Regions from separate parts of the Streptomyces sp. NPDC054794 genome, predicted to be linked through region 1. Evidence: riboswitches for the same ligand, from Rfam matches in the RefSeq annotation. Region 1 holds a riboswitch; the other holds the start of a gene.
What was found. Region 1 has a riboswitch for guanidine ahead of ACWGKT_RS03045 (DMT family transporter). Riboswitches for the same ligand answer to the same signal wherever they lie in the genome.

Region 1 (6,636 bases):
CGCCACCCGGAAGAAGACCGCGCCGAAGACGAACGGGAGCACGCCCCGGCCCATCAGCTGGAACAGGGCCCGGCCCAAATCGGCGAAGAGCCACCACAGTTGCAGATCGGCGGGCCGGTAGAGGTCGATCGCGATGTCACCCGTACGGATGCGTTCCATCAACTCGTCCTCGACGCCGCCGCCCCCGATCGCGAGCGTCGACAACAGCGCCTGCCCGAGCCAGACGTAGGTGACGGCCTGCGCCTGGTCGTAGCCGCCCAGGTGCGGTTTCTCGTCCCACAGGGCCAGATACGTGTAGACCAGGATCAGGCCGAAGACGGTATTGGTGAACACCCCTGCCGCCGTGGCCGCCCGATAGGTCGCGTACCGTCGGAACGCCCCCGAGGCGACGGCCGCGTACAACCGTCCCGCGCCCACGCCAGTCAACCTCCCGGACCCAACGACACCGAAGCGCAGGAGCCTAGCCCGCGCCCGACGGGGTCTGCCACGCATTTTCGGTACCGGACACGCCCCGGAATCCTGGAACGGAACGCTTGGTGCGAGAGTCTTCATCACGGGGCCCAGATGGCGTACGAGGCCGTACGGGAACGTACGAGGCGAAACAGGAGTCCGTGCACGACATGAGCGACGAGCCGCAGCCGCTGCCGCAGCAGAAGAACGAGGGCGGTGCGACGACAGAGCCGCCGGCGGCTGGAGAGCCCGCCGGACAGGGCGGCAAGGCGGCCGAGAACGCCAAGGCCGTCCCGAACGCGCGGAAAGCCGAGCCGAACGAGCCCGCCGAGCCTGCGAAACGCGCGGAGCGCGCGGAGCCGCCCGAGCCGGCGGAACCGTCGAAGCCCGCGTCGGCCGGCAACTCCGCGGAGCCCGCCAAGAAGCCGGAGGCGACGGGGCCCGCGTGGAGCGCCGACACCACCAGGCTCAACAGGGTCAAGGAGAGCGCGGGGGCCAACGCCGGGGCCACCGGGAACGCCGGGAACAGCGGGGCCACCGACACCACGAAGCTCGCGAAGGTCACGGAGAACACGCCGCCCGCCGCCGGAGCGGCCGACACCACCAAGCTCACCCGCATCAAGGACAACGCGCCCACCGCCAAGCCGACCCAGCCCGCCGGCGCGGCGGGCGCGGGGAACGCGGCGGCCGCGGGGAACACGCCGGGTGCCGGCAGCGCCGACACCACCAGGCTCACCCGGATCAAGGAGAACGCCCCGGCCCCGAGGCCCGGCCGGCCCGCCGGCCCGGCGCAGCCCCCGCGGAGAGCGCCGGGCGCGGCGGCAGCAGCCGCGAGTGCCGCAGTCGCGGCCAACGCCGCCGGCCCGGCAGCCCCGCCCGCCGCGGCCGCCCCCGCGAGCACCGCGCCCCCGACTCAGGGCAAGAAGGCGAAGCGTCCCAGGCGCACCGGCTGGCGGCGGCTCGTTCCGACCTGGCGCATGGTGCTCGGTACCTGCGTCATCGGGGTCCTGCTGATCATCGGGCTGTTCGTCCTCGGGTACTCGCTCGTGAAGATCCCGCCGGCCAACGCCATGGCCATGAAGCAGAGCAACGTGTACCTGTACGCGGACGGCTCCCAACTGGCCCGTGACGGCGAGATCAACCGGGAGAACGTCAGCCTCGCGCAGATCTCCAAGGCCGCCCAGCACGCCGTACTGGCCGCCGAGGACCGGGACTTCTACACCGAGTCGGCCATCGACCCCAAGGCGATGATCCGCGCGGCCTGGAACACCGCGACCGGCAAGGGCAAGCAGTCCGGTTCGACGATCACCCAGCAGTACGTGAAGAACTACTACCTGGCCCAGGAACAGACGGTCACCCGTAAGGCCAAGGAGTTCTTCATCTCGATCAAGCTGGACCGCAACAAGAGCAAGAACGAGATCCTCGAGGGCTACCTCAACACCAGCTACTTCGGCCGCAACGCCTACGGCATCCAGTCCGCCGCCCAGGCCTACTACGGCGTGGACGCCACCGACCTGGACCCGGCCCGCGCCGCCTACCTCGCCGCGCTGGTCAACGCGCCCAGCGAGTACGACGTGATCGCCCACCCGGAGAACAAGCCGGCGGCCGTGGCCCGCTGGAGGTACGTGCTGGACGGCATGGTCAAGAAGGGCTGGCTCAGCGAGTCCGAGCGGGCCGGCATGAAGTTCCCGATGCCGAAGGAACAGACCGTCTCCACGGGCCTGTCCGGGCAGCGCGGCTACATCGTCGAGGCGGTCAAGCACTACCTCATCACCAACAAGATCGTCGACGCGGACGCGCTGGAGGCGGGCGGCTACCGCATCACCACGACGCTGCACAAGGACAAGCAGAAGGCCTTCGTCGCGGCGGTCAACGACAAGCTGATGGACAAGCTGGACAAGAAGAACCGCAAGGTGGACAACTACGTCCGCGCGGGCGGTGCCTCCGTCGACCCGAAGACCGGCAAGGTCGTCGCGATGTACGGCGGCGTCGACTACGTGAAGCAGTACACCAACGGCGCCACCCGCGGCGACTACCAAGTCGGCTCCACCTTCAAGCCGTTCGTGTTCACCTCGGCCGTGGAGAACGGCTCCGTGACGCAGGACGGCCGGACCATCACGCCGAACACGTACTACGACGGCACCAACCGGCGGACCGTGCAGGGCTGGAGCGGCGGCGCGTACTCGCCGGAGAACGAGGACTCCCGGTCGTACGGCGAGATCACCGTGCGCAAGGCCACCGATCTGTCGGTCAACTCGGTGTACGCGCAGATGGCCGTGGACGTCGGCCCGTCGAAGGTCAAGCAGACCGCGGTCGACCTCGGCGTACCCGCCGACACCAAGGACCTGCAGCCCTACCCGTCCATCGCCCTGGGCACGGCCACCGCCAGCGTCCTGGACATGGCGGAGGCGTACGCCACGCTCGCCAACCACGGCAAGCACGGCACGTACACGATGATCGAGAAGATCACCAAGGACGGCACGTCGGAGGTGAAGCTGCCCGACCAGCCGGTCAAGCAGGCCGTCAGCCGTGAGGCCGCCGACACCACGACGTCGATCCTGCAGAGCGTGGTCGAGACCGGCACCGCGACCGCCGCCCAGGCCGCCGGCCGGCCCGCGGCCGGCAAGACCGGTACCGCGGAGGAGGACACGGCGGCCTGGTTCGCCGGTTACACGCCCGACCTCGCCACGGTCGTCGCCGTCATGGGCCAGGACCCGGTGACGGCCGCCCACCGGCCGCTGTACAACGCGCTGGGCCTGCAGCGCATCAACGGCGGCGGGGCGCCCACCGAGATCTGGGCGCAGTACACCGAGGCCGCGCTCAAGGGCGAGCCTGTGAGCGACTTCGACCTCCAGCTGGAGCCGGGCGCCGAGGAGACCCAGGAGCCCACCGGTGCGCCCTCGACGGAGCCGGGCACCGGCGACCAGGACAACGGCGGCACCACGGACGGCGGTCAGGACACCCAGGGGCAGACCCAGGGCCAGACGGACGGCCAGGACAACGGCGGCGGCACGACCGGGAGCACCACGGACGGTTCGACGACCACCGACGGCGGCACCACGACCGACGGCGGGACGACGACGGACGGGGGCGCGACGACCACCGGCGGCACCACGGACGGCTCGACGACCACCGACGGCGGCCCGACCACCACCGGCGGCGACCCGACCACCAACGGCGGCACCACGGACGGCACGACCGACGGCACCACGACCGCGGGGCCGGGCGGCCAGCCGCTCTTCGGCCGACGGGAGTGACCGCCCCCGGTCAGTGACCGGAGGTCGCCTTCAGCCCGACCACGGCGACCAACAGGAGAACGACGAAGAAGACGCGGGCGGCGGTCACCGGCTCCCCCAGCACCACCATGCCGAGCACCGCCGCCCCCGCGGCCCCGATGCCCACCCACACGCCGTAGGCGGTACCGATGGGCAGGGACCGGGCCGCGTACGACAGCAGCAGCATGCTGGCGACGATGCCGGCGCCGGTGAACAGGCTGGGGACGGGACGGGTGAAACCGTCGGTGTACTTCATGCCGATGGACCAGGCGACTTCGAGAAGACCGGCGACGACGAGCAGGACCCAGGCCATGGGGAGCACCTCCGTGGAACGTACTGACGGGTGGTGCGTCGTCTTGCGTACGTCCCGGTACGGCGCGTCTCGTCGGGCTGGCTACTGTCGAATTTAGCAAAGGAACGACAAAAAGGGCTGGTGACCCTGGTCACCAGCCCTTTTCCGCTGCTGTTTCAGAGGTACAGACCTGTCGAGTCCTCCGAGCCCTCGAACCGGTCCGCGGCCACCGCGTGCAGGTCCCGTTCGCGCATGAGCACGTAGGCCACGCCCCGCACCTCGACCTCGGCCCGGTCCTCCGGGTCGTACAGGACGCGGTCGCCCGGCTCCACCGACCGTACGTTCTGCCCGACCGCGACGACCTCGGCCCAGGCCAGCCGTCGTCCGACCGCCGCCGTGGCGGGGATCAGGATGCCGCCGCCCGACCGTCGCTCGCCCTCGCTGGTGTCCTGCCGGACGAGCACGCGGTCGTGCAGCATCCGGATGGGCAGCTTGTCGTGGTGGGTGCTGTGGTCATGTCTGTTGGCGCTCACGCCTTCGAACCTACCTGCCTTTGACGCGTCCGTACGCGACCGGGTCAGCCCTTGCGTCGCCGGGAGCCGAGGGCCAGCAGCCCCACGACGCCGACGGCGAGGAGCGCGACGGGCACGATCCGCTCGACGCGGGGCGCCCCCTCCTCGTTCACGAACTGGGCCTTCACATCGCTGACCACCCGGTTGACCTGCACATAGGCCCGACCGAGGGTGTGGTCGACGTTGGCGACGACCTTCGCCTTGGCATCGCCGACGATGGTCTTCGGATGCACCCGCACCCCGATCTCGTCCAGCGTCTCGGCCAGCACCTCGCGGCGGCGCTTGATGTCCGCCTCGATCTGCGCCGGGGTTCTGGTGTCCGACGTCTCCGCCACCGTTCGGCCTCCGAAGTCTTCGATGCTGTTCCGGACAGTCTGTCAGCTTCGGGCGCCGCCGCGCCCCAAGGGGCCCCACCGTTACGCTGGACCGATGAGCGAGCGACTCCAGCCCGGGGACGTGGCCCCCGCCTTCACCCTGCCCGACGCCGACGGCAACGAGGTGTCCTTGTCGGACCACAAGGGCCGCAAGGTCATCGTCTACTTCTACCCGGCGGCCCTGACGCCCGGCTGCACCAAGCAGGCCTGCGACTTCACCGACAACCTCGACGTGCTGGCCGGCGCGGGGTACGACGTGATCGGCATCTCCCCCGACAAGCCGGAGAAGCTGGCCAAGTTCCGCGAGAAGGAATCCCTGAAGGTCACGCTCGTGGCCGACCCCGACAAGAAGGTCCTGGAGGCGTACGGCGCCTTCGGCGAGAAGAAGCTGTACGGCAAGACGGTCGTCGGCGTCATCCGCTCCACGGTGGTCGTGGACGAGGAGGGCAAGGTCGAACGCGCCCTCTACAACGTCAAGGCCACCGGCCACGTGGCGAAGATCATCAAGGATCTGGGCGTCTGAGGCATCCGACGGCACGCTTCTGCTGCTCGGCGGCCCGCACCGGGGCGACCTGGTGCGGGCCGATTTGCATCTCGGGCGTGACTGTCCGATAAGCGGTTCGTTACTTCGTGCGAGGCCGGGAACATGCGGCCGGGAACGGAGGGGGCTCATGGGGGCCAGTGCGTACACCAAGGAGCGGCTGGAGGAGGCGGCTCGGGGGGCGCGGACGTTGTCGGAGGCGTTGGTGCGGTTGGGGGTGGATCCGGGAAGTTCGACGCGGCGATATGTGGCCGAGCGGATGAGGAAGCTGAGGGTGGATACGTCACACTTTGAGCGGGAGGGGGTGAAGTGGACGAGGGAGGTCCTTCAGGCCGCGGTTTCGGCCTCGACGAACATGTGCGAGGTGCTGCGCAATCTTGGGCTGGGCGTCGTTGGCGGACACCACACGCACATCAGCCGCCGGATCAAGGCGTACGGAATCGACACGTCGCACTTCCAGGTACCAACCCGCCGAGGCAGACCCTGGCGCCCGCGGACTCCGGAAGGTTTGCTCGTCGAGCAGCCCGCCGCACAGGCCCGGCGCATTCCGAGTGACCGTCTCAAGTGGGCTATGACGGTGTCGGGCGTTCCGGAACGATGTGCCGTATGCGGTGCGGAGGCGAGCTGGCGAGGCCATCCTCTTCCCCTGGAGGTCGATCACATCGACGGCGACTGGCGAGACAACCGCATCGAAAACCTGAGGTTCCTCTGCCCCAACTGCCACTCGACGACGGACAATTACCGCGGACGCGGCAAGGCCCGCATCAGGAACGGCTCGGTATGAGCGCGAGCGTGCAGTACACCGCCGAACGGTTGACCGAGGCCGCAGCACAGTGCTCCGACATCGGCGAGGTCATCGCGTTCTTTGGCACCCAGCCGTACGGCAATCTTCGCCGCCACCTGTTCCGGCGCTTCGACCATTTCGGGATCGATGTCTCTCACATGCCGCGGCAAAGGCGAACAGGCGGAACACCCGACAGGCCGACGGCCGACGAGCTCCGACGCGCAGTCGAGCAGGCGACATCCATCGCAGGCGCTCTCCGCGCACTCGGGAAGGAGCCTTACAGCAACCGACTGCGCACCCTGTTCCATCAGTGGGTGGCGGAGGACGGCCTCAGCACCGACCACTTCT
Region 2 (6,636 bases), on a different contig from region 1:
GCGCGTCGTCACCTACGAGGAACAGATCCTCTCCGACAGCCTCCCGGCGAGCCTGATCATCGCCGGTGCGGGTGCCATCGGGGTCGAGTTCGCGTACCTGCTGCGGTGTTACGGGGTCGAGGTGACGCTGGTCGAGTTCCTCGACCGGATCGCGCCACTGGAGGACGAGGAGGTCTCGGCCGAGCTCACCAAGCGCTTCCGGCGCCAGGGGATCAACCTGCTGACCTCCACGCGGGTGCGGAGCATGGAGGAGGCCGACGACCGGGTCCGTGTGGTCGTCGAGCGGGACGGCCGGCAGGAGGTCCTGGAGGCGGAGAAGGTGCTGCAGGCCACGGGCTTCCACCCGCGGACCGGTGGCTACGGACTGTCAGCGACGGGCGTCCGGCTCACCGATCGCGGAGCCATCGACATCGACGGGTACTGCCGCACCGACCAGCCGCACATCTACGCGATCGGCGATGTGACGGCGAAGCAGATGCTGGCCCACACCGCCGAGGCGATGGGCGTCGTCGCCGCCGAGAGCATCGCCGGCGCGGAGACCATGGAACTGGACTACCGCATGATTCCGCGCGCGACGTTCTGCCAGCCGCAGATCGCCAGTTTCGGTTGGACCGAGAGCGAGGCGCGCGCTGAGGGCTTCGACGTGCGGGTGGCGACGTTCCCGTTCACCGCCAACGCCAAGGCGCACGGATTCGGCGACACCGCGGGATTCGTGAAGCTGATCAGCGACGGCCGCCACGGCGAACTGCTGGGCGGCCACATGATCGGTCCGGACGTCACCGAGCTGCTTCCCGAGCTCACGCTGGCGCAGAAATGGGACCTCACGGTGACCGAGCTCATCCGGAACGTCCATGCGCATCCGACGCTGAGCGAGGCGGTCCAGGACGCCCTGCACGGCCTCGCGGGACACATGATCAACCTCTGAAGCCGTGGCCCCCTGGGACACCCTTACCTCTGGGCCACCCGTCAGCTCGCCGTGTGTGCCGAGGCGCCGGGTCGCGTGTAGGCCTGCCGCGGGTTGAGGGGCCCGTGATCGCCCGCGCAGACGACGACGACTTCCAGCGGGTCGTCGCAGTCACGGTGCCGCACCTCCAGCGGCGGTCCCTCCGGATCCGCGGTGTAGCGGTCGCCCCACTGCTTCAGGGCGATCATCACGGGCCACAGGTCCCAGCCCTTGGACGAGAGCCGGTACTCGTGGCGGGTGCGATGCCCCGGCTCACGGTACGGAACGGTGTCCAGGATCCCGGCCGCGACCAGCTTGCGCAGCCGGTCCGCCAGCACCGCCTCGGACAGCCCCACGTGCCGCCGGAAGTCGTCGAAGCGGCGCACGCCGTTCATCGCGTCACGCAACACGAGCAGCGACCACTTCTCGCCGATCAGGTCGAGGGTGCGCTGCACGGTGCAGTTCTCGGTGCTCAGGTCCAGCCAGGCCATGGGGCCATCGTAGGCTGACTGTGACATTGACAGCCAGAGGTTCGACTGGCTAACTTCGAATCTGGAAGCCAGCTGAGGAGGGCACGGTCATGTCGAGGTCACGCACGTTCGAGTGGGAGGACCCGGGTATCTCCGCGGCCGCCGTCGGCCAGGAGAGCGGACTCGACTTCCTGCGCGGAGTGCTCGGCGGACGTCTGCCCTCCGCGCCCATCGGCGCGACCATCGGCTTCTCCCTGGAGGAGGTCGACTTCGGGCGCGCCGTCTTCGTCCTGGAACCGGGGGAGGAGCACTACAACCCCATCGGCAGCGTGCACGGCGGCGTCTACGCAACCCTGCTCGACTCGGCCGCGGGCTGCGCCGTGCAGTCCATCCTGCCGGCGGGCATGGGATACACCTCGCTCGACCTCAGCGTGAAGTTCCTGCGCCGCATCACCGTCGACACGGGCAAGGTCCGCGCCGTCGGCTCCCTCCTCAACCACGGCCGCCGCACCGCCCTCGCGCAGGCCGAACTCCTCGACTCCGACGACCGTCTCCTGGCCCACGCGACGAGCAGTTGCATGCTGTTTCCGGTGTCGGCCGGCTGAGGTCCTTCGGGGAGCCGAAACGCCGCGATGATGCCGTGTTAGCGTCATCGCGGAGGCTCGTACGTGCCTGCCCCGGACGAGATGCGCGCCGTACCCGGTCTGCCAAGACGACGCGTCGGAGGAGACGTCATGGAAGCGGGTACGGGCCTGATCGATTTCGCCGGTGGTGTTCCCCGGCCCCAGGCGCTGGACGTCCGGTGGATCCACGGCTCGCCGTCGGCGAAGCACAACACCGATCCGGACATCCAGGTCCATGCCTACGACGAGCACACGTTCATCCTGCGGCAGAACATGGCGATCGACTATGAAGCGCCGTTCCTGTTCCTGCTGTTCGGCAATTCCCGGGCGGTGTTGATCGACACCGGCGCCACCGCGTCCGCGGAGTTCTTTCCGCTGCGCCGGGTGGTCGACGAACTCGTCGACGGGTGGCTCGCCCGGCACCCCCGGGAGGAGTATCACCTCCTCGTTCTGCACACCCACGCGCACGGCGACCATGTCGCGGGCGACGGCCAGTTCGCCGACCGCCCCCACACCACCGTGGTGGGCGCGGACCTGGCCACCGCCTGGGAGTACTTCCGGTTCGGCACGGACCCCGACGCCGTGAGCACGGTCGACCTGGGCGGCCGGGTGCTGGAGTGCCTGGCCACCCCGGGCCACCACGAGGCGGCGGTGACGTTCTACGACCCGTGGACCGGGTTCCTGCTCACCGGAGACACGGTCTACCCCGGTCGGCTCTACATCCAGGACTGGCACGCCTTCGCCCGCACCGTCGACCGGCTGATCGAGTTCTCCGACCGTCGGCCGGTCACGTACGTGCTCGGCTGCCACATCGAGATGACCAGTCGGCCGGGCGTGGACTACCCGATCCGTACCACCTACCAGCCCGACGAGCCCCCGCTCCAGATGACGACCGATCACCTGCGCCGGATCCGCGCGGCGATCGCGGAGGCCGGCGACCGACCCGGCCGGCGCGCCTGCGCGGATTTCATCCTCTACCCCGTCTGACGCCGCCGGCTCGGACATCGGTCCGAGGGCGCTGTCAGTGCCGAGCCGTAGCCTTCCGGATATCCGCACATGGCGTGGTACTCGGAGCGTTGGGGGTATAGATGCGCAGGCCGGTCGAGGGCGAGGTTTCCGTTCACTACGGTCAGATCTACGTCGAGAGCGATCCGGACAGCTACGGCCCGGACCTCGCCGAGGCGTTCGCGGGGCAGAGCTCCGGGCTCTGCGGGGCGGCGATCCCCGGCACGCTGTGGCTGACGACCGGGCTGCACACCGGCGAGGTCGGATTCACCGTCGAAGTGCACGAGGAACCAGCGCGGTTGGACCCGGAATGGGAGGACGTGGTGGAGGTGTCCTTCCGACCCGTGTCGAACAGCACCGCCCTCGTCCTGTGGGGAGGCATGGGCGACTGGGACCTGGGCCTGGAAGAGACGGACTACCGGGTGCGCTACTGCGCCAAGGGCATGGACACGGCACGCGAGCGCGACACCCGACTCGATGACGAGCCCCAACTGGACAGCTACCTGCTCCAGTTCTGGCCCGCTCCGCCGTCGCCGGACCGCGTCCTGAAGCAGACCTCCGGTTCCGCCGCCTACTGGCACGGCTACGCCCGCGAGCTGCCGCCCCCTCCCACCCCCGCCGAACGCGCCGAGGCCGTACGCCTTGCCCGCCTCGCACAGGAACAGGCGGACAGAGAACGCGAACTCGCCTACGAACTGTGGGACTGGGGCGGGCAACTGCCCAGCCAGGCCCTGCGCGAGGTCGACGGCAACGTGAGCGGCCTGGTCCGCTTCGATGCGGCCCTCGTCCACACCATCGACGCCGCCGGCCCGGAGGTCCAGCGTGCGGTGGCGCTGCTGGCCGCGCGACGCGCATGTGAGACGGCCGGTCTCACGCAGCTCGACTGGATCTCCCGGGGGCTCACCGCCCTGGCCGAGGGACGCCCGCTGCCGCCGCCCCTGGACGAACCGGACGCCGTCTGGCAGGCCCTGGACGCGGACCCGCATGCTCCCGACGGGACCGTGGGCCGGGCCGTCCCTCCGGAGTGGCCGCCCTTCCATCCGCCCGCCGCCGCCCCCGACGACGACCCGTATGTGTCGCTACCCCTCCCCGAGGCGATGACACCGATCGTGGGCCCCGCGGCAGCCATGGCGGAGCCGCTGAGCCCGCCCGATCCGCCGGCGCAGCCGCCCGCCGCAAAATCCAGGTACAGGTTGGTCGCCACGATCGGCGAGCCGGACCCGTCCCTGCGCATGTCCCAGCCGCATATGGCCATCCCCGCACTGCTCGACGCCGCCGACCCCGACCCGCTCCGGGCAGCCCTCGACGCGGTGTTCGCGGCCGTGGCCACCTACGGCGAGAACTACCCGGCCCTCCTCCAGGAGGTGTGGTCCGCCTGCCGGGGGCAGGCGTAGAGGGGGCCGGCATCCGAGCGGACGCGATCATTGCCCGGCCTTGGGCCGGGTCACCGTAACCCCTGCGCGGGCTCCCGGTTGAGTCGGGTATGGACGACCACCTTCTCGCCGCCGACACCTCCGAACTGCTGGAGCTTGAGGAGCCGCGGCTGCCCTTGCTGACGCTGTCCGAGGCACAGCAACTGCTGGAGGTGTTGCAGCATTTCGGGGCGACCGACCATGACTGGGGCGCGCAGGCCCGGCATTTCGCCGCCGAGCTCGCCGCCCGAGTGCCGTCGTACGACGCGTAGTCCCGCCCGGAGCGTCGACGGGTCGGCCTTCCTCAGCCGACCCCGTCGAGCAGCAGTTTCGCGGCCACGAGCGCTCCGTCCGTGCGGATCGTGCCGGCCAGGGCGATCGCTCGTGCGCGGGTCCGCGGGGTGAGGGCCGAACCGAGCGCGGCCGAGAGGGACGCGAAGGTCGGACTCGGGCCGTCGTGGGCCACGCCGATGCCCAACTCGGCCACCCGGTCGGCCCAGTAGGTCTGGTCCACCGCCTGCTGAGGAACCACCACCTGAGGCGCACCGGCCCACGCGGCGGTCGTCGTGGTGCCCGCGCCGCCGTGGTGCACGACGGCGGCCACCCGGCGGAACAGCGCCTGGTGGGTGACCTCACCGACGGCGAAGCAGTCGTCCCGGTCGTCGCTCAGGGCCAGGTCCGCCCATCCGCTGGAGACGATCGCACGTCGGCCCTGTGCCCGGACCGCCTCGATGGCCGTATGGCCCGCGCCCTGCGAACCATGCATCGGCATGCTGCCGAAGCCCACGTACACCGGTGGCGTGCCGGCCTCCAGGAACGCCTCCAAGTCGGCCGGCAGAGGACGCTCGTCCGGGAGGAGCCACGCGCCGGTCTGCACGACGTCCAGGTCCGTCGGCTCCTGCCACGGACCCAGGAGCGGGTCCGTCGCCAGCCACGGGCGCTCGGTGAAGGCGTGGTCGCGGACGTCGTCCACCGGTGGCAGGCCGTTCGACGCCCGCTGGGGTGTTGAGTGCTTCGCCGAACAGCGCCTTCGCGCTCTGCGCGTCCAGGTCCCACAGCACCAGGTTGTCGGTCACGTCCGGTGGGAAGGGGCGGCCCGGCCGCGGGTGCGGCGGGTGGTGCGGCGACGGCAGGGTGATCGGCTGGAAACTCGCGTACACATAGGGGATGTTCAGTTTCTCGGCCACCGACCGTGCGCCGGCCGCGGCCGGCAGCAGGCCCGACGCCACGAGCACATCACACCCCTCGGCCGCCGCGGCGACCCTGTCGAAATACGAGGCGATCAACGCGGCCGCACGCTGAGGCACACCCCCTGGAGACGGCGGCGTCGCCCCGGTCGTCAGCCGGCGCACCGCTGACCGACCGGCACCATCGGCACCCCCACCCCGGCCAGCCGCTCCGTGAACTCCTCGTCCGGCGGCGCGCACACGCGCACTTCCGCGGCGAGTTCCCGCAACCGCACCGCGAGGGCCACCCGGTGCGCTGTACGTTGAGGGTGGGAAGGGGTGAGTGCGCTCCTTCCCCTTCTTTATGGGTTGTTGTGGCGAGTAACCGACTCCGGTGGATCCGTTGAGTCGTAAATAAGTGAAAGAGGAAACAGCGGGTGTCGCCGCGTTCCCGTCAATTTTCGGATATCTCCCCTTATGGGATCCGATATTCCTCGATAGAGTGGTCACATGGATACGACAACGCTGTATTACACGGTGAGAACTGGCGACACTCTCTCCAAGATTGCAGCCAGGATCCATGTGACACTGGCGCAGCTCCTGGAGTGGAACCCCGAGATCACCGACCCGAACATCATTCACCTCGGACAGCGGATCCGTGTCTCCCCGCCGGAAGGGGTACCGGTCCCGGACCAGGAGTTCGAGCCTTTCCCGGGCGCGGACTTCTTCCAGCCGGCGACGGTCAGCCCGATCATCGAGGTCATGGGCTACCGCCTCATCGACGAGGGCTGCTCCGTGTACCCCGGCGATCCGGACGCCCAATGGAGCGACGCGGACCGCGCGTCGTACGCCAAATGGCAGCGCAAACTCGGTTTCAGCGGAGCGGACGCGGACGGTATTCCGGGAAAGAACACCTGGGACAAGCTCCACGTGCCCGTCGTGTTCGAGTGATGGCCCCCCCCCGGGCGGCGGATGACCGCCGCCCGGGCATTGGTCGTCAGGACGCGTTGTATTCGC

Region 2: another riboswitch for guanidine. It lies ahead of ACWGKT_RS25025 (MBL fold metallo-hydrolase); the one in region 1 lies ahead of ACWGKT_RS03045 (DMT family transporter).

The regions. Positions count from the first base shown of each region.
Region 1 covers NZ_JBSHAQ010000002.1:205,063-211,698, forward strand. The annotation lists gene ACWGKT_RS03035 (ABC transporter permease) at 1-417, opposite strand, end outside; gene ACWGKT_RS03040 (transglycosylase domain-containing protein) at 1,068-3,707, shown strand; gene ACWGKT_RS03045 (DMT family transporter) at 3,718-4,038, opposite strand; guanidine-III (ykkC-III) riboswitch at 4,071-4,141, opposite strand; gene ACWGKT_RS03050 (GroES family chaperonin) at 4,194-4,550, opposite strand; gene ACWGKT_RS03055 (DUF3618 domain-containing protein) at 4,595-4,924, opposite strand; gene bcp (thioredoxin-dependent thiol peroxidase) at 5,019-5,486, shown strand; gene ACWGKT_RS03065 (HNH endonuclease signature motif containing protein) at 5,635-6,288, shown strand; gene ACWGKT_RS03070 (HNH endonuclease) at 6,285-6,636, shown strand, end outside.
Region 2 covers NZ_JBSHAQ010000024.1:75,897-82,532, forward strand. The annotation lists gene lpdA (dihydrolipoyl dehydrogenase) at 1-925, shown strand, start outside; gene ACWGKT_RS25015 (winged helix-turn-helix transcriptional regulator) at 967-1,434, opposite strand; gene ACWGKT_RS25020 (PaaI family thioesterase) at 1,524-2,018, shown strand; guanidine-III (ykkC-III) riboswitch at 2,068-2,135, shown strand; gene ACWGKT_RS25025 (MBL fold metallo-hydrolase) at 2,148-3,023, shown strand; gene ACWGKT_RS25030 (hypothetical protein) at 3,125-4,435, shown strand; gene ACWGKT_RS25035 (hypothetical protein) at 4,525-4,725, shown strand; partial or broken gene ACWGKT_RS25040 (glycosyltransferase) at 4,758-5,927, opposite strand; gene ACWGKT_RS25045 (peptidoglycan-binding protein) at 6,130-6,570, shown strand; gene ACWGKT_RS25050 (VOC family protein) at 6,617-6,636, opposite strand, start outside.